2 regions of the Deinococcus actinosclerus genome follow, and region 2 is predicted to be linked to the other one. Evidence: riboswitches for the same ligand, from Rfam matches in the RefSeq annotation. Region 2 holds a riboswitch; the other holds the start of a gene.
The links. A riboswitch is a leader RNA that binds a small molecule or an ion and turns the genes downstream of it on or off. The one in region 2 is predicted to bind S-adenosylmethionine.
Positions count from the first base shown of each region.

Region 1: it holds a riboswitch for S-adenosylmethionine, as region 2 does, so the genes downstream of both, AUC44_RS10240 (O-acetylhomoserine aminocarboxypropyltransferase/cysteine synthase family protein) here and AUC44_RS02820 (hypothetical protein) in region 2, are expected to answer to the same signal.

Region 1 is NZ_CP013910.1:2,110,735-2,121,927, reverse strand. Features, by position in the region: gene AUC44_RS10255 (hypothetical protein) at 1-603, shown strand, start outside; gene AUC44_RS10250 (3'-5' exonuclease) at 697-1,236, shown strand; gene AUC44_RS10245 (zinc metalloprotease) at 1,314-3,377, opposite strand; SAM riboswitch class I at 3,602-3,696, shown strand; gene AUC44_RS10240 (O-acetylhomoserine aminocarboxypropyltransferase/cysteine synthase family protein) at 3,835-5,172, shown strand; gene AUC44_RS10235 (homoserine O-acetyltransferase family protein) at 5,169-6,200, shown strand; gene AUC44_RS10230 (MOSC domain-containing protein) at 6,274-6,825, opposite strand; gene AUC44_RS10225 (ribonuclease HII) at 6,849-7,487, opposite strand; gene AUC44_RS10220 (AMP-binding protein) at 7,498-9,051, opposite strand; gene AUC44_RS10215 (ABC transporter ATP-binding protein) at 9,320-10,093, shown strand; gene AUC44_RS10210 (AMP-binding protein) at 10,090-11,193, shown strand, end outside.
Region 2 is NZ_CP013910.1:586,886-598,078, reverse strand. Features, by position in the region: gene AUC44_RS02865 (alpha/beta fold hydrolase) at 1-550, opposite strand, end outside; gene AUC44_RS02860 (DUF2171 domain-containing protein) at 752-1,015, opposite strand; gene AUC44_RS02855 (NADAR family protein) at 1,067-1,567, opposite strand; gene proS (proline--tRNA ligase) at 1,676-3,160, shown strand; gene AUC44_RS02845 (DinB family protein) at 3,233-3,727, shown strand; gene AUC44_RS02840 (ABC transporter ATP-binding protein) at 3,876-4,601, opposite strand; gene AUC44_RS02835 (ABC transporter permease subunit) at 4,598-5,320, opposite strand; gene AUC44_RS02830 (aliphatic sulfonate ABC transporter substrate-binding protein) at 5,437-6,420, opposite strand; gene AUC44_RS02825 (LLM class flavin-dependent oxidoreductase) at 6,536-7,768, opposite strand; gene AUC44_RS02820 (hypothetical protein) at 7,843-8,046, opposite strand; SAM riboswitch class I at 8,203-8,379, opposite strand; gene AUC44_RS02815 (ABC transporter substrate-binding protein) at 8,630-9,604, shown strand; gene AUC44_RS02810 (TrbL/VirB6 family protein) at 9,688-10,506, shown strand; gene glgX (glycogen debranching protein GlgX) at 10,759-11,193, shown strand, end outside.

The DNA of each region.
Region 1 (11,193 bases), 1.5 Mb from region 2:
GCCCTGGGCTACGTGCCGTATACCGGCCCGGTCGAACCCTGTTACGCCGCCATGAGCACCCGCACCCTGGTCAGAGCTCCTGACGAACGCGCCTCGGACGTAGGCTGCGAACTCTGGGACAGCACCACCGATTTCACGGTCAGGGCCGACCGCGCCTACCTGACCCGCACCGCCCCTGCCCCGGTCACGATCAGCAGCGGCCCCACCAAGCTGAACACCTGGACCTTCACCACCTGCGTGGGCGCGGGCGGCACGAACAGCTACCTGACCATGGGCGAGGCGGCGCGCTGCACCCTGCGCGTTACCACCAAGGGCGAGCAGAGCCCGGTCGTGAAGGCCGAACTCCAGTACGAGATCGAGTACGTCCAGAACGGCCAGTACGTCAAGACACTCCTGCCGGCGAAGGAACTGTGGCTGCCGGGCCGCGCGCCCGGCCCGCTCGACCCGCGCCTGACCCAGCAGGGCCGCGTGATCGACCTGAATGTCAGCCTCGCCGTGAAGAAGGTGCCGGGCCGCACGGTGACCAGCCTCAACACCATCGCGCGGCTGACCTTCGCGAACGGCGCGGTCAAGACGGCGTACGAACCCCTGCTCGTGCGCTGACCTGCCCAGCGCGCCGACCTGCCCAGCGCGCCGACCTGCCCAGCGCGCCGACCTGCCTCCCGTTCACGCCCCGCACGCGCTACCCTGCGGGGCGTGAATGTTGTCGTGTTCGACCTGGAAACCACGGGCCTCTCGCCGGAACGCGACGGCATCGTCGAGATCGGCGCGGTGCGCATCGTGGACGGTCAGGTGGACGAGACGCAGCGCTACGAGACCCTGGTGCGCCCCACCACCGCCGAGGGCCGGCCCCTCCTGATCCCCTGGCGCGCCGAGCAGGTGCATGGCATCAGCAACGACATGGTGCGCGCCTCGCCCACCATCGGCGAGGTTCTGCCCGAGTTCCTGGAGTTCGTGAACGGCTGGCCGGTCGTGGCGCATAACGTCGGCTTCGACGCCGGATTCATGCGCGCCAACGCCGCCCGCGCCGGCCTGCACTGGAACCCGCAGGCGGAATACTGCACGGTGCAGCTCTCGCGCCGTGCCTTTCCGAGGGAGCGCGCCCACAACCTGACCGTCCTCGCGGAGCGCCTGGGCCTGAACTTCGCGCCCGGTGGGCGTCACCGCTCCTTCGGGGACGTGCAGGTCACCGCGCAGGCGTACCTGCGCCTGATGGACCTGCTCAAGCAGACCTGAGTCCGGGCGAGGTCGGCGGCTGAACTGGCAAGGGAAGAACCCGGCCAGCGCGACCGGGTTCCTGCGGCGCGGAGGCCTTATTTCATCAGGCGGAGTTTGCGCTGCTGCGCGGTCTCCTCGGGGAAGACGACCACGCCCGTCTGGGCCTTGAAGGTGGGGCTGAAGCGCATCTTCGCGCCCTTGCCGACGCTCAGGCCTTCAAGGCCGTTGAGGTTCTCGTACCACTTGTACGCAGTGACGGGCACGCCCGCACTCTTCGCGGCGTTCAGGACGCTGCGGTAGCCCTCGTGCGCGAGCTGCGCTGCCCCCAGGTAATCCAGGGCGTCGTACTTCGTCTTGGCCTGCACGAACTTGCTGTCGGCGCCCTGCGCGGCGCTGCTGACCGTTCCCGCCTTGTTGGCGCGGCGCACGAGTTCCAGGATGGCGTTGGTGTTGTTCAGGTAGGCGGCCGTCAGGTAGCGGTACTGGCTGTCCAGGTTGAACTGCCCGAAGGTGCGCGACAGGTCGTTGTAGGACATGATTGAAGCACTCTGGTCGCCGGTGTTCACGAAGTAGAACTGCCCGCTGGGCCCGTAGGAGAGGTCCTGCTCGCTGTCGTACCCGTCGTGCGGGTGGCTCAGGCTGAGGTGGTGACCCGTCTCGTGCACCGTGGTGTCGGTGAAGCCGTATCCGGCGGCGACCAGGCCGGGCGTGAGGAAGGAGTACACGAAGCTCTGGGTACCGGTCTCGCCGTCGTCGTAGGCGACGCCCAGCAGGCCGCCCTGGCTGTCCTGGTTGTCGTTGAACGAGTAGATGGGCAGCTGGTACGTGCCTGCGGGCGTGGCCTTGTACTCCTCGCGCAGTTCCTTCACGCCGAACTGGAAGAGTTTCTCGCCGCTGAAGTCCGCGTAGTCCGGCGAGCAGATGTCGTCGGCCACGACCGGGAAGAAGCACTTGTACACGTCGGCCAGGTCACCGTCGAGCGCGGTGGTCTTGCGCGTGGAGCTGAAGGTCGTGAACGGCTGGAGCACCTTCACGCGGTCCTGCAGCAGCGCGCTGTTCAGCAGCCGGGTGGGGTCGGTGGCGCCCTCGCCCTGCTCGACGTGCACGTCCAGGTTGATCTTCTCGGGCATGTCGGGGGGCGTCAGCGCCGCGCGGTAGATGGGACTGGGCGTGAACAGCAGGTTGATGGCGGTGTAGCGCGCCACCAGGGCCAGATCGGGGCTGACCTTGCGGCCGTAGCCGATGCTGGCCTTGCGGGTGCCGTACTCCCAGACGGGAGGCATGCGGTAGTCGGCCGCGCCGTCACCGTCCACGTCGTCGTTGGTCACGTCGTAGGCATTCGTCCAGGGGTCGGGGTTGGCGGAGAGGTCGTAGAACCATACGCGCTGCGCGGGGGCGTTCTCGCGGGCGCTGCCGCCCCAGGCGATCAGGCGGCGGCTGCCACGCGCGCCGAATTTCGTGCCGGTGTCGGTGTCGGCCGCGTCGGCGCGGGTGTAGCTGTGGAACTTGAAGTCGGGGCGGTCATACCAGTTCACGAAGTAGATGGTGTACTCGCCGTTCTTCACGCCGACGCGCGCGCCGTTGTCCGCCAGCCAGTTCTCGGTCTTCAGGGCGTCGATCTCGAAGTTGCCGGTGATGACGCGGTTGATGTTCCCGGCGGGCGCGTCGCAGTCGGGCAGGCCGGTGTCCGGGTCCGAGCTCTGGCAGTTGTACACGCTCTGCTGCACGGTCAGGGGTTTTTCAGCGCCGGCAGACTGCACGAACTTGAAGAAATCATCCTCGAAGCTCTGGTCGGCAAAGACATAGTTGTAATCGAAATCGAAGCTGGTCCCGGTCTTCTCAGTGCGGCCGTACGCGCTGGGAATGCGGTTCACGGCGTCGTAGCTGCCAGGGAGGCGCTGATCGAAATCCTGGGTGTTGATCTGCCGGGCCGTGGCGGGCTGACCGGGAGGGGTCTGGCGGTAGCCGACGAATACGATGTTCACCTTCAGCTTCGTATTGATGGTGTCCTGCACCCCGGGTTTCAGGGCCTGCAGGACGCCGAAGGCGCTCTGACCGGGTTCAGTGCCCGGGGTGGGCGTGGTGGTGGCGTTGGGGCTGGTGCAGCCGGCCAGGAGGGCGGCGCTCAGCAGGGCAGTGGCAACAAGTTTGTGGTTCATGAGACTCCTGATGGGTGGGGGCGTGAGAGATCCGCGCTGGATCAGGGTGGGTCCGTGTCATGCCCGGCGGGTCACGCAGAGCACATCTGAATGGAATGACCTGCTCATCCTACTCCTGTTCCCCCAAACAGGTGTGTAGGTATGCAGCCCGGCGCAGCTGACCGGTCACCTTGACCCTGCCGGCCAGCGCGCGCTACCCTCTTCGGTAGCTCCCGCGTGGAGCGACCCACTTCAGAGCGCCCGAGAGACCTGGCTCGTTGACGGCGCGGCAACCGGACCTCATCACGTCACGGTGCCAAGGCCAGCCCCGCAGGCGGGTCAACGATGACCGCCGCCGGGGAGCAAGAGGGAAGGTCACGCGGTGATATCTCAGCGCCCCTTCTCGCATCCCACGAGCAGGGGCGCTGCCTTCGTATCTGGCGCCCCACCGACGCACCCCACCCCAGGAGGCGCAGTCATGGCGCACAAATTCGAGACCTTGCAGGTTCACGCCGGGCAGAAGCCCGACCCCACCACGGGCGCGCAGCAGACGCCCATCTACCCCACGAACAGCTACGTGTTCCAGTCCCCGGAGCACGCGGCGGACCTGTTCGGGCTGCGGCAGTTCGGGAACATCTACAGCCGGATCATGAACCCCACGAACGCCGTGTTCGAGGAGCGCGTGGCGGCGCTGGAGGGCGGCGTCGGGGCGCTCGCGGTCGCCAGTGGGCACGCCGCGCAGTTCCTGGCGATCACGAACGTCGCGCAGGCGGGGGACAACATCGTGTCCAGCCCGAACCTGTACGGCGGGACCGTGAACCAGTTCCGCGTGACCCTGAAACGCCTCGGGATCGAGGTGCGCTTCACCAGCCGCGACGAGCGCCCCGAGGAATTCACGGCGCTGATCGACGACCGCACGCGCGCCGTGTACCTGGAGACCATCGGCAACCCCGCGCTGAACATCCCGGATTTCGAGGCGATCGCGGCCGCCGCGCACGCGCAGGGCGTCGCGGTGATCGTGGATAACACCTTCGGTGCGGGCGGGTACTACTGCCAGCCCCTCAGGCACGGCGCGGACGTGGTGCTGCACTCCGCGAGCAAGTGGATCGGCGGGCACGGCAACGGCATCGGCGGCGTGATCGTGGACGGCGGCACCTTCGACTGGGGCAACGGCCGCTACCCGCTGATGACCGAACCCAGCCCCAGCTACCACGGCCTGAACTTCTGGGAGACCTTCGGGGCGGGCAACCCGCTGGGCCTGCCGAACGTGGCGTTCATCATCCGCGCCCGCACCGAGGGCCTGCGTGACCTGGGCCCCACGCTGGCCCCGCAGCAGGCGTGGCAGTTCCTGCAGGGCCTGGAAACCCTGAGCCTGCGCGCCGAACGGCACGCGCAGAACGCGCACGCACTGGCCTCCTGGCTGGCCGCGCATCCGGACGTGGCGCGCGTCACGTACCCCGGCCTGAGCAACCACCCGCACTACGACCGCGCGCAGCATTACCTGCCGCGCGGGGCGGGCGCCGTGCTGACCTTCGAGCTGCGCGGCGGGCGCGCGGCGGGCGAGGCGTTCATCCGTTCGGTCGCGCTGGCGCAGCACGTGGCGAACGTGGGGGACACCCGCACGCTGGTGATCCACCCGGCCAGCACCACGCACAGCCAGCTGGAGGAGGCCGCGCAGCGCGCCGCCGGGGTCACGCCGGGACTGGTGCGCGTGTCGGTGGGCATCGAGCACATTGACGACATCCGCGAGGACTTCGCGCAGGCGCTGGCCGCCGCGCTGGTCGAGGCAGGCGACACCGTCGGAGAGGAAGCGTGACCGCCCTGACGCACCCCGCGTCCACCCTCTTCCCGCTGACGGCGCCGGATGACACGCCCGAACGATGTCAGGCCGGGGAACGCCCTCGCCTGCGGGTCGCGCGGCTGTTCCGCACCGCCCCGTTGCTGCTCGACTGCGGCCTGCCCGTCAGTGACGTCCGTCTCGCCTACCACACCTACGGCCAGCCGCAGGAGACCGCCACCCTGGTCCTGCACGCCCTGACCGGCACGAGCGCCGTGCACGAGTGGTGGCCGGATTTCCTGGGAGCGGGCAAACCCCTCGACCCCGCGCGCGATTACGTGATCTGCGCCAATGTCCTGGGCGGCTGCGCGGGCAGCAGCGGCCCCGCCGACCTGCCCACTCTGGGCGGCCAGGACGCCCCGCTGACCCTGCGCGACCTGGCCCGTGCGGGCCGCGCCCTGCTGGAGCAGCTGGGCGTGAAGCGCGTGCGGATCGTAGGCGGCAGCATGGGCGGCATGCTCGCGTATGCGTGGCTGCTCGAATGCCCGGACCTGGTCGAGAAGGCCGTGATCATCGGTGCCCCGGCCCGCCACTCCCCGTGGGCCATCGGCCTGAACACGGCTGCCCGCAGCGCCATTCGCGCCGCGCCCGGCGGGGAGGGGCTGAAGGTCGCGCGGCAGATCGCCATGCTCTCCTACCGCAGCCCCGAGAGTTTCGCCGCCACGCAAACTGGGCAGCGCGCCCCGGGCGTTCCCGCCATCACGTCCTACCTGCACCACCAGGGCGAGAAGCTTCAGGCGCGCTTCTGCGAACGCACCTACGTTGCCCTGACGGGCGCGATGGACGCCTTCCAGCCCAGTGACGCGGAACTGCGGACCATCCGCACGCCCGTCCTGGCCGTCGGGATCAGCAGCGATCAGCTGTATCCGGCCGCCGAGGTGCAGGCCAGCGCGGCACTCCTCCCGCACGCGCGGTATATCGAACTGAACAGCATCCACGGGCACGACGCGTTCCTGATGGACGCGGGCGACCTGCCAGAGCAGGTCAGCGGGTTCCTGACCGCCTGAGCCCCACCTCAATCCACATCAGGAAGCCGCGCCGCGTCCGGGAGTCATGCTCAGACGGGCGCTTCCGGCATGGTTACACGCGCCGCAGGGACTCATGCGGTTCCGGCGGCAGAGTCACGTGGATGGTGTCACCGGGTGTCACTTCGCCCCCCTCCACCACGACGCCCATCACCCCGGCGAGGAACACCGGGGCGCCCGCGTCGTCCGTGCCGATCAGGCGGCGCATCAGGCCCGGCTGGAACGCGTCGATCTGTGCGCAGGGGTTGCGCAGGCCGGTCACCTCGACCGCCGCGCCGGACGGAAAGGTCAGCCGCGTGCCGCGCGGCAGGGCCAGCAGGTCCAGGCCGCGCGTCGTGATGTTCTCCCCCAGGTCAGCCGGTTGCACCCGGAAGCCGTCTGCCGCGACCTGACCAAACAGTTCGGCGTGGATCAGGTGCACCTGTCGCAGGTTCGGCTGCGTGGGGTCCGCCCGGACCCGCGAGCGGTGCCGCACCGTGTCGCCCGCGTGCGCGTCGCCCTGCACGCCCAGCCCGGCCAGCAGCGTGATCCCCGGCTGCGGCGCCTTGCTGAAGCGGTGCGTGCCGTCCCGCGCGACGGCGATGACCTCGGCCTCATGGATCGTCATGCGCCGAGCGTACCCCGCACCCGCTACAGCAGCCGCTCGGGTTCGTTCAGCAGCGCCCGGATCGGCGCGAACGACCGGCGGTGCGCCTCACTGACGCCCAGGTCACGCAGGGCCGCGCGGTGGGCGGGCGCGCCGTACCCCTTGTGCCCCGCGAAACCGTAGCCGGGGTGCTGCGCGTCCAGTTCCAGCATCAGCCGGTCGCGTTCCGTCTTCGCCAGGAGGCTCGCGGCGGCCACCGAGTAACTCAGCGCGTCGGCCTTCGGCGGGGCTGTCAGGGGCAGGTCCGTGCGGAGCTTCAGGTAGTCCGTGACCAGCGCCTGCGGGGGCGGGTCCAGCCGCGCCAGCGCCCGGGCGGCAGCCGCGTGGGTGGCGCCCAGGATGTTCAGGCGGTCGATCTCGTCCGGCCAGGCGTGCTCCACCGCCCAGCTCACCGCCACCTCGCGCACCTGCGCCGCGTAGGCTTCCCGCTGCGCGGCACTGAGCTGCTTACTGTCCCGGAACGGGTACTCCGCCGCCGCGCCCGGCAGGATCACGGCCGCGACCGTCACCGGCCCCGCCCACGCGCCGCGCCCGGCCTCGTCCACGCCCGCCACGCGGAAGAAGCCGCGCCGCCAGTGCTCACGCTCGAAGGACCAGTCGGGGGTGACGGAGGGTCGGGTCATCGCGCGTACCCTAGCGCAGCGGCGCCGCCGACGCCTCCGGGCCCGCCGCGCGGCGGCGCAGCACGTGCCGCAGCACCTTTCCACTGGCGGTTTTCGGCAGGTCAGTCACGACGTGCACGCGGCGCGGCCAGGCGTGCGTGGGCAGCAGCGGCTCACAGAAGCGCTGCAACTCGCGGCCCTGAACCTGCGCGCCGGGGTGCAGGGTCACGAACGCCACGGCGATCTGCCCGGCGTCCGGGTGGGGGGCGGCCACCACGACCGCCTCGCGGACGCTGGGGTGGCGGTACAGCGCGGCCTCCACCTGCGCGCTGCTGACCGGCTGCCCGCCCAAGTGCAGCAGGTCCCCGGCGCGGTCGAGGATCTCCAGGCGGCCGTCGGGGTGCATGACGGCCAGGTCGCCGGTGTGCAGCCAGCCGCCGTCCAGGGCGCGGCGGGTCGCGGCGCGGTTGCGGTGGTAGCCGCGCATGACCTGATTGCTGCGCACGACGATCTCGCCGGGCGTGAAGCCGTCGTGTGGGACGCTCTGGCCGTCCTCGGTGACGGCGCGCACCTCCCCGGCGAACGCCATGGGGTGTCCCTGGCGGTTCAGGGCTGCGGGCAGCTGCCCGGGCGGGGTGGGGGGCAGGTCGGCCGGGTCGGTCAGGGTGAGGAGGGCGCTCGTCTCGATCAGGCCGTAGCCGTGCAGCACCTCGAAGCCCTGCCCGGTCAGCGTGCCGAGCAGGCGCGGGCCGGGGCTGGTGCCCGCCACGAGCACCCGTGTGGGGCTGCCCAGCGTGAGGGGCGCGGCCGGATCCGAGAGCGGCGCGAGCAGCGCGGGTGAAGCGCACAGGTGCGTGACGCCGCGCGTGAGCAGGTCCGCGCGCAGCGAGTCGCCGGGCAGCAGGTGGGTCGCCCCGGCGGCGCTGACGGTCCACGGGCTGCCCCAGCCGTTGCCGTGCGTCAGGGGCAGGGCGTGCAGGTAGCGGCTGGGGGGCCGGAGGTTCAGGTGGTACAGGAGGTTGGCCTGGTTCACGAACGCGGCGCGGTGCGTGAGCATGACGCCCTTGGGGTCGCTGGTGGTGCCGCTGGTGTAGTTGATGCTGATCGGCTGGTCCTCGTCCAGCGTGTCCGGCAGGGCCAGCGGGGCGGGGGAGAGGCCGCCCAGGCGCCCCAGCAGCGGCGCCCCGGGTCCGGTGGGGACCACGGGGACGTTCAGGGCCTTCAGGGTGTCCTGCACGCGGGGGAGGTCGCGGGTGTCGATGAGCGCGGCGGTGGGCTGGGCGTGCTGCGCCAGGAAGCGCAGGGCGTCGTCGGGAAAGGCGGGGTTCAGGGGCACGATCACGGCCCCGGCCAGCGGGACGGCGTGGAAGGCCAGCAGGGCGTCGGCGGTGTTCGGGCCGATCAGCAGGACGTGCGCGCCGGGCTGCACGCCCAGCCCCCGCAGGTGCGTGACGAGGCGGGCGGTGGCCCCGGCGAGGTCGGCGTAGGTCAGCGCCGCTTCGCCCGGTGCCTGCAGGGCGGGGCGGTGGGCGTGGACGGTCAGGGCGCGCAGGACGGCACTCAGTGGGCTGAGGGGGATCTTCACGGGGGGCCTCTGGGCGGGGTGGGGCGCGTGTGGGGGCGGAAAATCAGTCTGCCCGCATGGAACGGTGGGCTCACTGACCTGTCTAGATCAATAGAGTCATATTCTCAGGAAAGGTCGATCTGTCTAGTCAGGTTAGCTGGCAGCCGACCCACCCCATCCGCATAATCGACTCACCCAAATTCACGTTCCGACGCCCGGCTCCCCCGCGAAGCCGGACACCCCTGCCACACCCGCGAGTTCCGCCCACGGCCCCGCGCCGGGAGGTGCCATGCCGCAACTGCACGTGGAGAACGTCACCCTCACCTTCGGCGGCCTGAACGCCCTGACCGACGTGAGCCTCACCGTTCCCGAAGGCGAGATCGTCAGCATCATCGGCCCCAACGGCGCGGGCAAGACCAGCCTCCTGAACTGCGTCAGCGGCTTCTACCACCCCACCCGCGGCCAGATCCGCTTCGGGGAACACGACCTGACGCACGCCGCGCCCAACGTCATCACCGGCTACGGCGTCGCCCGCGCCTTCCAGAACCTCGAACTGTTCCGCGGCCTGAGCGTCACCGAGAACCTGCTGCTCGCCCGCCACACCCACCTGCGCTACGGCCTGCTGAGCAGCCTGCTCTACTACGGCCGCGCCAGCCGCCAGGAAGCCGAGAACCGCGCCTACGTCGAGAGCATCATCGACTTCATGGAACTCGAGGAACACCGCGCCCATCCGGTCGGCACCCTCGCCTACGGTATCCAGAAACGCGTCGAGGTCGCCCGCGCCCTGACCCTCGCGCCGCGCCTGCTGCTCCTCGACGAACCCATGGCCGGCATGAACGTCGAGGAGAAAGAAGACATGGTGCGCTTCATTCTCGACATCAACCGCGAGCACGGCGTCACCGTCGTCCTGATCGAACACGACCTCGGCGTCGTCATGGACATCAGCGACCGTGTGTACGTCCTGGACTTCGGGCAGCTGATCGCCGCCGGCACCCCCGCGCAGGTCAGCGCCGACCCGCGCGTCATCGCCGCGTACACCGGCGCGCAGGAGCTCAGCGCATGACCGACGTCACCAGCCTGACCCTCCCGCAGCTGCTCGCCCGGCGCGCCCACGACACCCCGGACGCCGTCGCGCTGCGCCACAAGCAGCTGGGCATCTGGCAGGAGACGACCTACGCCGCGTACCACGAACGCGCCCGCGAGGTCGCCGCCGGCCTGCACGCCCTGGGCGTCCGGCGCGGCGACAAGGTCGCCATCATTGCCGAGAACATCCCCGCCTGGGCCTACACCGAACTGGGCGCCCAGGCCCTCGGCGCGATCAGCGTCGGCGTGTACCACACCAGCGTCGCCGCCGAGGTCGAGTACGTCCTGACCTACACCGATGCCAGCGTCGTCCTGTGCGAGGACGAGGAACAGGTCGACAAACTCCTGGAACGCCGCGCCGCGCTCGGTCAGGTCCGGCGCGTGATCGTCGAGGACCCGCGCGGCATGAGCAAGCACGCCGGGGACGACTGGATCATGACCTTCGGCGACCTGCTCGCGCTGGGCCGCGCGCAACCCGAGGACCACTACGCCCGCGAGGCCGCCCTGGGCCACCCGGACGACGTGTGCCACTTCAGCCTCACGAGCGGCACCACCGGACAGCCCAAGGCCGCCATGCTCAGCCACCGCAACCTGCTGTTCATGGGCCAGGCCCTCGGACAGGTCGAGGGCTTCCGCGCCGGGCAGGACTACCTGAGCTTCCTGCCGATGGCCTGGATCGGCGAGCAGATGATGACCGTCGGCGTGGCGCTGGCCAACGGCGTCACCGTGAATTTCCCCGAGAGCAGCCACACCGCCATGCACGACCTCGTCGAGATCGGCCCGCACTTCATGTTCGCCCCGCCCCGAATCTGGGAGGGCCTGCAGAGCCAGGTGTTCCTGCGCGTGCAGGAATCCTACCCGCTGAACCGCGCCGCGTACCGCACCCTGCTGCGCTGGAGCACCGACGCCGCCGACGCCAGCCTGCGCGGCAAGCGGCCCACCGGACTGGCCGCCCTGAAACGCTTCGTCGCGTACCACGCGCTGACCCGCCCGCTGCTCGACCAGCTGGGCCTGCTGCGCCTGAAGCACGCCTACACCGGCGGCGCGGCCCTCGGCCCGGACGTGTTCCGCTTCTACCAC
Region 2 (11,193 bases):
CCAGGAACTCGTCGCCCAGCTCCCTACCGTTCTCGTCCCAGTTCAGGAACTTCTTCGTGAAGCCCGCGAGGAACTGCGGGCGGTTCTGCGCGACCTGCTTGACCATGCCCTCGATGTCCTCCACGCTCATGCCGCCGTCCGGATTGTCAGCGGTCTTGAGCAGGTACGGCGCGACAGACGCCACGAGCATCGCGCTGCGCACGCGGTCCGTGCCGTACAGCCCGGCGTAGCGGCTGACCTCGCCCCCGCCCATGCTGAAGCCCACCAGCGTCACGTCGGTCAGGTTCAGTGCCTCCAGCAGGTCCTTCAGGTCACTGGCGAACACGTCGTAGGTGTAGCCGGTCGCGGTCTTACCGCTCTGGCCGAAGCCGCGGCGGTCATACGACACGACCTGATACCCCGCGTGGCGCAGCGCGTCGATCTGCCCTTCCCACATGCGGCCCGACAGCGGCCAGCCGTGAATGAGCACGACCGGGCGGCCCTGGCCATAGGTCTCGTAGTACAGCTCGGTCTGCGGGGCGTGGGCGTGCTTCGTCTGAATCGTGGGCATGGGGACCTCCAGGGGTCGCGCGAATGAGGTCGTATGACGTTAAACCGTTCCGCTCACCACCCTAGGCGCCCACCCCGGCCCCTCCCTGAGGCGCACCTTCACGCTCCCTCAGGAACACTTGAGGCTACCTGAACGTTCCGGAAGGACACGAAAAAGCGGCGTGACCTGCTCGTCACGCCGCCAGGGGGTCAACAGGCTGGGTTACGCGATGGCGCTGCGCTCCACGTTCAGGTACACCGCCACGTCATCCACGCTCTCGACCTGATCCAGGCTCAGGTAATGGTGCTGCCCGTCCGCGCTGTCCGTCTTCGTGAGCTTCACGCGCTCGCCGTCCATGTGGTCCACGGTGCCCACGTGCTCACCGTTCACGTCCTTCACCTGAAGATGCTCGCCGCCCTGCTCCAGGCGGGCCTTCACGGTCTGCGCGATGTGCTCACTGATCTCGCCGGCATTCATCTTCGTCATGCGAGCAGTGTCGCCCGGCCAGATGGCCGCCCCATGACAGGACCATTCAGGTCAGCCTGACCCGACCTTGAGGGAACCGTCATCCGCCGTCAGCTCCGCGCGTACCGCCATCAGCGCGCGGCCCAGCAGGTTCTCCCCCCACGCCTGCCGCGCGCCCGGCGCGTCCTGCTCGCTGAACCCCGCGCCCCAGATCCGGTCGTTCGGGGCGGCCTCCACCAGCTCTGCCTCGCCAGTGCCCAGCAGCGCCGCCCGCAGCCGCGCGTTCTGACCGAACTTCAGACGCAGCATGTCCAGCGCTGCTCCGAACCGTTCCTGCGCCCAGCGGGCCTCGTCGTACGGGCTCACGCGGCGGCCCAGCGCCTTGCACTCGCCCGGCGTGCGGGCGGCCAGGATCGCCCGCCGGGTCACCTCATCCCCGAACAGCGCGGCCTTGCGGGCCATCAGGTACTGCTCGGCGCAGTGGTACGTCACGCCGCCGTCAGTGAACACGCTGGGGTGAAAATTCGAGAACGGATGTGCCGTCCGGTAGAAGAACACGGGCTCGGGACTCATAGGCCCAGTCTCCCCCACCCGGCCTGACCCGGCATCCGCAGGGTGGCGCAGCGGACGCGTGCCCGGTTCGGCGCGGCGCTTTGCCCGCGCCCGGTATCATGCGGGGCGATGACGAAAGACGGCGGCAAACAGGACAGGAAGGCGCAGCAGTACGGCGTGACGCCCCAGAGCGTGGATTTCAACGACTGGTACAACGAGGTCGTGAAGAAGGCCGACCTGGCCGACAACAGCCCGGTGGCGGGCGCGATGGTCGTGCGGCCCTACGGCAGCGCGCTGTGGGAGAACATTCAGCGCTGGCTGGACGACAGGTTCAAGGCGACCGGGCACGAATCGCTGATCTTCCCCACCTTGATTCCCATGGGCTTCATCACGAAGGAAGCGGATCACGTGGAGGGCTTCGCGCCGGAGCTGTTCACGGTGAACAAGATCGGCACCGAGGAACTCGCCGAGCCGTACGTGATGCGGCCCACGTCCGAGACGATCATCGGGCACATGTGGAGCGGCTGGCTGAACTCCTACCGTGACCTGCCGTTCCTGCACTACCAGTGGGGCAGCGTGTTCCGCGCGGAGCTGCGCACGAAGGCGTTCCTGCGCACGAGTGAGTTCTTCTGGCACGAGGGCCACACCGCGCACGCCGACGAAAGCGAGGCGCGCGGCGAGGTGCGGCAGATGCTGGACATCTACCACGAGTTCTGCCGGGACGTGCTGGCGCTGCCCGTGGTGCGCGGCGAGAAGACCGCCAGCGAGCGCTTCGCCGGGGCGGTCGCCACGTACTCCATCGAGGGCATGATGCGCGACGGGAAGGCCCTCCAGAGCGGAACGTCACACTACCTGGGCCAGAACTTCAGTAAAGCCTTCGACGTGAAGTTCCAGACGCGCGAGCAGCGCGAGGAGTTCGCGCACACCACCTCCTGGGCGATCTCCAGCCGCATCATCGGGGCGATCATCATGACGCACGGGGACGATTTCGGGCTGATCATGCCGCCCCGCATCGCGCCCATTCAGGTGGTCGTGATTCCGGTGGGTCGCAAGGACAACTTCGACCAGATGGTGGAAGAAGGCGAGAAGCTGGCGGCCGAACTGCGCGCCCAGGGCGTCCGCGTGAAGGTCGATAAACGTGATGGGGTCACGAACGGCTTCAAGTACAACGACTGGGAACTCAAGGGCGTGCCCGTCCGCATCGAACTGGGCCCCCGCGACCTGGAGAGCGGCGTAGTCGTCGTGAAGAGCCGCAACGGCGACGAGAAGGAAACCCTGCCCCGCGCCGAGGCGGTGGGCGGCATGACGGCCCGCCTGGACGGCATTCACGACTGGCTGCTCAGCCGCGCCACGAGCTTCATGCTGGAGCACACCATCCCCGTGGACGACTTCGAGACCTTCGCCGCGAAGATCGAGGAGGGCAACTGGGTGCGCGCGTACCACTGCGGGGACGCCGACTGCGAGAAGAGCATCAAGGAGGCCACCAAGGCCACCACCCGCAACGTGCCGCTGGACGACGCGGAGTTCTTCAACGAACCGGGCGAGGGCCAGTGCGTGAAGTGCGGTAAACCCAGCGCGTACGGCAAGCGCGTGATCTTCGGCCGTCAGTACTGACCAACTGGATCACCGGAAGTGAACCTCCCCGCAGCGGGAGGTTTTTTCATCCGGTGGGGCGTACGGTGGGGCATGACGACCGGACTGACCCCCGAAGCGGACGCGGCTCTGCGCGCCCACGTGCGCGCGCTGCTGACCCAGGCCCAGGCGCACATCACGCTGGACGAGGTGCTGGACGACTTCCCGACCGCCCGTGCGGGCGAGCGCCTTCCCGGTCTGCCGTACTCGGCGTCGGAGGTGCTGTGGCACCTGCGGTTCACGCAGCGCGACATCCTGAACTTCATCCAGGATGACGATTATGCGGAGGTCCGTTGGCCTCAGGGGTACTGGCCGCACGACCCGGCGGGCGCGGCGCGGGACTGGGCGGCGCAGGTGGCCGCGTACCGGGAGGACCTGCGCGACCTGCTGACCCTGCTGGACGACCCGGCAACCGACCTGCTGGCGGTGGTCCCGAACGGCGTGAACGCGGGCGGGCAGACGTGGCTGCGGGAATTCCTGCTGGTAGCCGATCACACCGCGTACCACGTGGGGCAGCTGGCCCTGCTGGGCCGCCTGCTGCGCGCCTGAAGCCGCTTCCCCTGCCGACCTGAGCTGAGGTCCAGGGCCTGACCCAATGGCAGCGCCGCTCGCCCTGAACCACAGGCTGCGGCGCTGTTGTGTGAAGGTCGCCTCAGCGCGTTCCGGAGGGCGCCTGAACCCGGCGTGCCGGGGTGGATCAGTGCAGCTGCGTTTCCAGGTGGGCGCGCAGCGGCTCGGTGTCCAGGCGGCGGCGGGGCCGGGCCAGCGGCACCGGGAGGTCCAGCGCGACCTGCCCGGCGCGCAGCAGCAGCACGCGGTCCGTGAGTTTCAGCGCCTCGTCCAGGTCGTGCGTGACGAGGAGGGTGGTGGCGCCCGTGTCGGTCAGCAGCGTGTCGAGCAGGTCGTGCATGTCGGCGCGGGTCAGGGCGTCGAGCGCGCCGAAGGGTTCGTCAAGGAGCAGCAGGTCCGGTCTGTGGGCCAGGGCACGGGCCAGGGCGACCCGCTGGCGCTGCCCGCCGCTCAGTTCATGCGGGTAGGCGCGTTCCCGCCCGGCGAGCCCCACGTCCCGCAGGGCGCGGGCAGCGCGGTGGCGTTCGGGGCGCGCCAGGCCCAGGGCGACGTTGTCCAGCGCGCCCAGCCAGGGCAGCAGGCGGTCTTCTTGGAACATGACCCGGGTGCGGACCGGGGAGCCGGTGCCGATGCGCAGGGTGCCCTGCGTGGGGATCAGGCCGGCCAGGGCGCGCAGCAGGGTGGTCTTGCCGCCGCCGCTCGCGCCGACCAGCGCGACGCGTTCGCCGGGGGTGACGCTCAGGGTCAGGTCGCGCAGGATGACGTGCTCGCCGTACGCGGCACTCAGGTCCCGCAGGTCGATGGGCACGCCGGCGGACGTCAGGTCACCCGTCAGGGTGGGGGCGGCGGTCACGCGCTCACCTGCCAGGGCAGCAGGCGGCGTTCCAGGGCGCGGACCAGGACGTCGGCCGCCTTGCCGATCAGGGCGTAGATCAGGATGGCGAGGACGATCACGTCGGTGCGGAAGAACTCGCGGGCGTCCATAGCCAGGAAGCCGATGCCGCTGCTCGCGCCGAAGGACTCGCTGACGACCAGCGCCAGCCAGGAGATACCCAGCGCGTAACGCACGCCCACCAGCACGCCGGGGAGCGCGCCGGGCAGCGTGACGCGGCGGAAGGTGTCGAGCGGCGAGAGGCCGTACACGCGGGCCATCTCGGTCAGGCGCGGGTCGATGCCGGTCACGCCGTGCAGGGTGTTCAGGTACACCGGGAAGAAGGTGGCCAGGGCGATCAGGAACACCTTGCCGCTCTCGCCGATCCCGAACCACAGGATCACCAGCGGGATCAGCGCGAGGTTCGGAATGGTGCGGATCATCTGGAAGGTCGTGTCGAGGAGCAGGTTCGCGGCGCGGACGGTGCCGGTCAGGACACCGAACGTGAAGCCCAGCCCCCCGCCGATCAGGATGCCCAGCCCGGCGCGCTGGAGGCTGATCAGGAAGTGGCGGCCCAGGTCGCCGCTGCGCGTCAGCTCCCAGGCAGCCCCCACGACGGCGCTGGGCGCCGGGAGGACACGCGGGTTGAGCAGACCGGTGCTGGCGGCCAGCTGCCAGCCCAGCACGATCAGGAGCGGCACCAGCCAGCGCACCCACTCGCCCTGCCACCCACGCCCAGGTTGACGGCTGGCAGCGGGCGCAGTCTGAGCCGTCGGGAGGGCCCGCGTCCGCCGCCCCTCGGCCCCCGTGCCGACCGTCACTTGAGCCCCAGGGCGGGCAGCGCGGCGCGGAATGCCGGGAGGGTCACGTAGGTCTGCGGGCCGAGGGGCACGTCGCGCGGCAGGACGCCCGCCTCGCGGAACGCGACCGAGAGAGCCTGGAGCGGTTTCAGGTCCGAGGCACGGAAGGGCCGGATGTTGAAGGGCACGCTCTTGGGCACGGTCACCGCCAGGACACTTTTCGGAATGCCGAGTTCGTCGCTGAACTGGTTGATGACGGTCTGGCGGTTCACGTTTGCCCAGTTGGCGGCACTTTCCAGTTCGGCCAGCAGGACCTGCAGGGCGCGCTTCTTCTCGGCGTTCTTCAGGACGCTGCCCGGCACGAGGTGGTAGTTGTCCCCGCGTCCGAGGCCCGCATGGTCGCGCAGGACGCGGCCGCCGCTGCTCTGCAGGGCAGTGGTGAGGAACGGGTCCCAGATGGCCCAGGCGTCGATGCTGCCGTTCTCGAAGGCGGGGCGCGCGTCGGGTGGCAGCAGTGGCACGACCGTCACGTCATTGAAGGTCAGTCCCGCGCTGCGCAGCACGCTGTACAGGAAGGCGTGCGCGCTGCTGCCGCGGGCCACGCCGATGCGTTTGCCTTTCAGGTCGCTGACCTTCTGGATCCCGGAATTCTTCGGGACGATGACGGCCTCGGTGGTGTCGCTCTGGTTGACGGTCACGCCCACGTACTTCAGGTCGGCGCCGCCCGCCAGGGCGAACACGCCCGGGGCGTTGCCGACACTGCCGAAGTCCACGGCGCCGGCGTTGGCGGCTTCCAGCAGGGGCGGCCCGGCGGTGAACAGCACCCAGCGGAAATCGATGCCCTGCGCGGCGTACCTGTCGAGGGTCCCGCGCGCCTTGAGGATGTTCGGGATGCCGCCTTTCTGGTAGCCGATGGTGAAGGTGACGGCCCGCGCGGTGGACAGCGCGCCGAGGGCGAGGGCGGTGAGGGTCAGGGCAGCGGAACGCAGTCGGGTGGTCATGGGAGTCTCCTGATGGGATTTGGGAATGGAGGGGGCGGGGATGAGGGCCCCCTCCCGTGGATGGGTCCGGGTGGGCTGGGTCTGGGTGGATCGGTCTGGGTGGGCTGGGCGGCGCTCAGATGCTGCGGAAGCGGCCCAGTTCAGCGGGCGCGGCGTCGGTCAGGACGGGTTCACCGGCGCGCAGGGCCGGGGCGTGCGTGCTGGGCCCGTGGGCGCTGGGGGTGCTGGTGTGCGTCAGGGGCTGCCCGTCGCGCGGCGTGAAGACCGGGCTGGTGCGGCCCAGCGCGGGGAACAGCAGTTCGGCCACGCGGTACGCCTCTTCCAGGTGGGGGTAGCCGCTGAGGATGAACGTCTCGACGCCCAGCGCCTGGTACTCGCGCAGCGCGGCGGCGACGTTCTCGGGGCTACCGACGAAGGCGGTGCCGGCCCCGCCGCGCACGAGGCCCACGCCCGCCCAGAGGTTCTTGCCGACGCGCAGGGATTCGCGGGTGCCGCCGTTCAGTTCACTCTGGCGGCGCTGCCCCTCGGAGGCGCTCTGGAGGAAGGCCTGGTGGGCCTGCGCGATCTGCTCGTCGCTGACGCCCTCGATCAGGCGCTCGGCCGCCGCCCAGGCTTCGTCCTCGGTGGGGCGCACGATGACGTGGGCGCGCAGCCCGAAGCGCACCTGGCGGCCATGCCGGGCAGCCTCGGCGCGCACCTGCTCGAACTTCTCCCGCAGCTGCTCGGGCCGCTCGCCCCAGCTGAGGTACACGTCCACGTGTTCCCCAGCGACCTCCAGCGCGGGCTGGCTGCTGCCTCCGAAGTAGATGGGCGGGTAGGGGCGCTGCACGCTGGGCAGCAGGGCGCGGGCACGGTCGAGCTGGACATGCTCCCCCTGCTGACTGACGGTCTCGCCGCGCAGCAGCGCGCGGAACGCGCCGAGCCACTCGCCGGTCAGGGCGTAGCGCTGCGCCTGCGTGAGATTCAGGCCCTCGAAGTCGAAATTGCCGCTGCCGGACACGATATTCAGGTTCACGCGGCCGCCGCTGATCCGGTCGAGCGAGGCGGTCAGGCGCGCGGCCAGCACGGGCGACAGCAGCCCTGGGCGCAGCGCCACCAGGAAGCGCAGCTGCCGGGTGAGGCTCGACAGGGCGCTGGCGACGACCAGGGTGTCCTCGTTGGTGCCGCCGGTGGGGAGCAGCGCGCCGTCGAAGCCCAGCACGTCGGCGGCCTGCGCGACCTGCGAGAGGTAACTGAAGTGCGCCGGGCGGCTGGGCTGGCCGAGCTGGCGGCCGTCCCCGCCGGAGGGAATGAACCAGTACAGCGAGGGGCTCTGAAGGGTGTGGGCGGGCAGGTCGGCGTGCGTCATGGTGGCTCCTGGGGGTAGGGAGGACGGCCTGACCCGGCGGGCGGGTCAGTGGCGGCGGGGCGCGACGGTTCAGGTCAGGCGGCGGTGGCGGCGCTCAGGGCCGGGTGGGCGGTGCGGGTCACCTGGGTGCGCCCGCTGAGGTACAGCGCGGCCAGTGGGGCGCGGCCGTACACCCGCTCGAAGATCAGGACGTTCCATTCGAGCGTGCCGTGCGGTGAGGTGACGAGCAGGGTGTCGAGCGTGCCGGGTTTCCAGCGGACGTGCAGGGTTTCCGTCATGGCGGGGGCTCCTGGCAGAGGGCAGAGTGGTGCGGCGCGGAGTGGCGCCGCGCCGCTTGGAGCGGAGGGATGGCCGGGCCGCCGGGTGGGCGGCCGCCTCAGCTGGGACGACATCGCGTCATGGGTTGTCCTTTCAGGGGAGCGCCTGTGCGCTCGCCGCTATCGGTCCCGGTTCGGGCAGGCGTGAAGCACCGTGGAGGGTGAGGTCAGGTCAACAACAGCGGGGGCGGCCCTGGGGGCGGCGGTCGGCTGGCTGTGGGTTGACCTGGTTCATGTGGCTCCTGGTTGCTGCGGCGTCCTCGGGCCTGTTCCCTCAGCCGCTCTGGATAGTGACCCTGGTGTGGGGTGAGGGCACCTTAAATCAGATTACAAATCATGTCAACTATCTATGCCGGGTGGCTTCGGGCCTCTCTCCTCCGCCCTGGAGCCCAGCCCTGCCTCCAGGGCTTCACGCATGCCCACCCCGACCGGCAGGGCAGCCCGTCTGGGCCGCGCCGCAGGCCGTCGCCCGCCTCGGGCAGGCCCCGCCGGGATAGCAGACTAGTTTACAAGTTCAGTCAACTGGTCTGCTATCCTGAGCGGGATGACGCGTGCCCTGCTTCCCCTCCTGACCCTGACCCTCATCGCCAGCGCCGGCGCGCAACAGGCGAAAGAACTGCGCCTGGGCGTGTTCCCGAACGTCACCCACGCCGCCGGACTGGTCGGCGTGCAGCGCGGCCTGATCCAGAAGAGCCTGCCGGACGGCGTGAAACTGGTCGTCAAGGAATTCGCCAACGGCAGCCAGATCAACGAGGCCTTCGCCGCCGGCGCCATCGACGCCGCCTACGTCGGCCCGGGCCCGGCCATGAACGCCTTCATGCGCGGCGTGCCCATCCAGGTGTACGCGGGCGCCGCGAACGCCGGGGCGGTACTCGTGGCGCGCGGGGACAGCGGCGTGCGCACCGTGAAGAACCTCAGCGGCAAGAAGGTCGCGGTGCCCACGCGCGGCAGCACGCAGGACATCAGCCTGCGCCACCTGCTGCACGAGAACGGCCTGAAAGCCACCGACGAGGGCGGCACCGTCAGCATCGTGCCCATCGACCCGGCGAACATGCCCGCCGCCTTCGCGGCGAAGCAGGTGGACGCCGCGCTCGTGCAGGAACCCTGGGGCGCCGTGATGGAGACGCAGGGCGCGAAACTGATCGTGAACGAGAAGGGCATCTGGGAGGGCGGCAACTACACCACCACGGTGCTGACCGTGAACACGAAGTACGCCGCCGCGAACCCCGAGGCCGTCAAGGGCCTGCTCAGGGGGCACCTCGCCGCGATCACCTACATCAAGGGCAGCAACGCGGGCGCGCAGAAATCCATCGCCGAGCAGATCTACGCCTTCACCGGCAAGCGCCCCAACACCAGCGAGCTGTTCAAGGCCCTGGCCCGCACGCGCGTCACCTGGGACATCAACCTCAAGACCCTGGCGGAGTACGCGCAGCTGAACAAGGAGGCGGGCTTCGCGCGCGACGTGCCGGACCTGAACCGCTTCGTGAACCTCGACCTGATCCGCAGCCTCGCGAAGTAACCGGCACCCGGCGCGCCGCCCCCCGATCAGGGCAGGGGGCGGCGTTCGCCCTTTCTGCGGCGGGTGCACTACACTGGGACGCTATGACGGGGCCAAAGAAAGGTTCACGGGGCCGTGCCCCCAAACGAAACACCGCGCAGGGTCGGGGCGGCGCGACCCGCGAGACCACCCGCCCGGCGCGCGAACGCAGCGAGGGAAGCGGCGCGGGCCGTGACTCGCGCGGCGGTGAGAGCCGGCCCGTGCGGACCGAGCTGAGCGGCACCGGCGGCCCGCGCCGCAGCGCCGCAAAGATGGGCGGCGCGCAGAGCGGCGGCGTGAAGTCCGGCGGGGGCAGGAGCGGCGCCGTGAACAGTGGCGCGCGCGGCGGCACCAACCCCGCCCGCCGCAAGCCCGGCGAGGCCGCCCCGGCACGCGGGGAAGGCCGCAGCGAGGGCCGCACGGAGAGCCGCGCGGGCAGCCGCCCCGGGAGCGGGCCGCGCCGCGCCGCGCCGCCCAAGGTGAAGAAGGCCCTGCCGGAACTCAAGCGCGTGCAGCTCGACGCGCCCGCCCCGGACACGGTCTTCACCGACCGGGACGGCGAGAAGATGACCTTCCCCGACAGCAACCTCAAGCGCGTGGCGGCGAAGATCCTGACGGAGAAGAACAAGGCGTGGCGCTACCGGCCGTTCTCGTTCCCGCTGTTCACGGACCGGGGCGGCGAGCAGACCTTCCACTTCGACTTCTACATCTACGACTACGAGGACAGCGTGATCCGCCTGATCCTGGTCGTGCCGTTCGAGTCACGCGAGGTCTGGGACCGGGTGGGACGCTTCAAGCGCCAGTACCCGATGTACACCTACGAGCTGTGGACGCCGGAGAAGCTCTACCGCCTGAGCGGACCGCGCGGCCGCCTGGAGTTCTGAGCCCGGCAGGCTTGACGGCCCACTCAGAAGAGCCTCATCTGGGAGCCTCCGGCGACTGTCCGGGGGCTTTTTCAGGTCGGCATAAGCGTCCAGGCGGCTGCCCAGGCCCCGTGAGCCCCATGAGAGCCCTCTTGGGCTTCGCTTGGGTTTGTGCCCGTGGCTGTGGTGTGCGCGGGGCGGTCTGGTACCGTTTCCACGTTCCGGGCGGCGCACTGACGCGCCTGCCCCGCCACGAAAGGAGAGCGCAGCCTGATGACCACCCCCCCCATCCTCCGACCCGGCCGTTCCTACCCCCTGGGAGCCACCTGGGACGGCAAAGGCACCAACTTCGCCCTGTACTCCGAGAACGCCACCGGCATCGAACTGTGCCTCTTCGACGAGCAGGGCCAGGAAACCCGCGTGCCGCTGCGTGAACAGACCGCTTTCGTGTGGCACGGCTACCTGCCCGGCGTGAAACCGGGGCAGCGCTACGGCTACCGCGTGCACGGCGAGTACGCCCCTGAACGCGGGCTGCGCTTCAACCCGAACGTGGTGCTGCTCGATCCCTACGCCAAGGCGCTCGACGGCACCGAGCAGTTCGACCGGGGCGTGTTCGGCTACGTGCCCGGCGGCGAAGACACCGTCATGCAGGAAGAGGAGCAGCGCGGTGCGCCCCTGGGCATCGTCGTGGACCCCCGCTTCGACTGG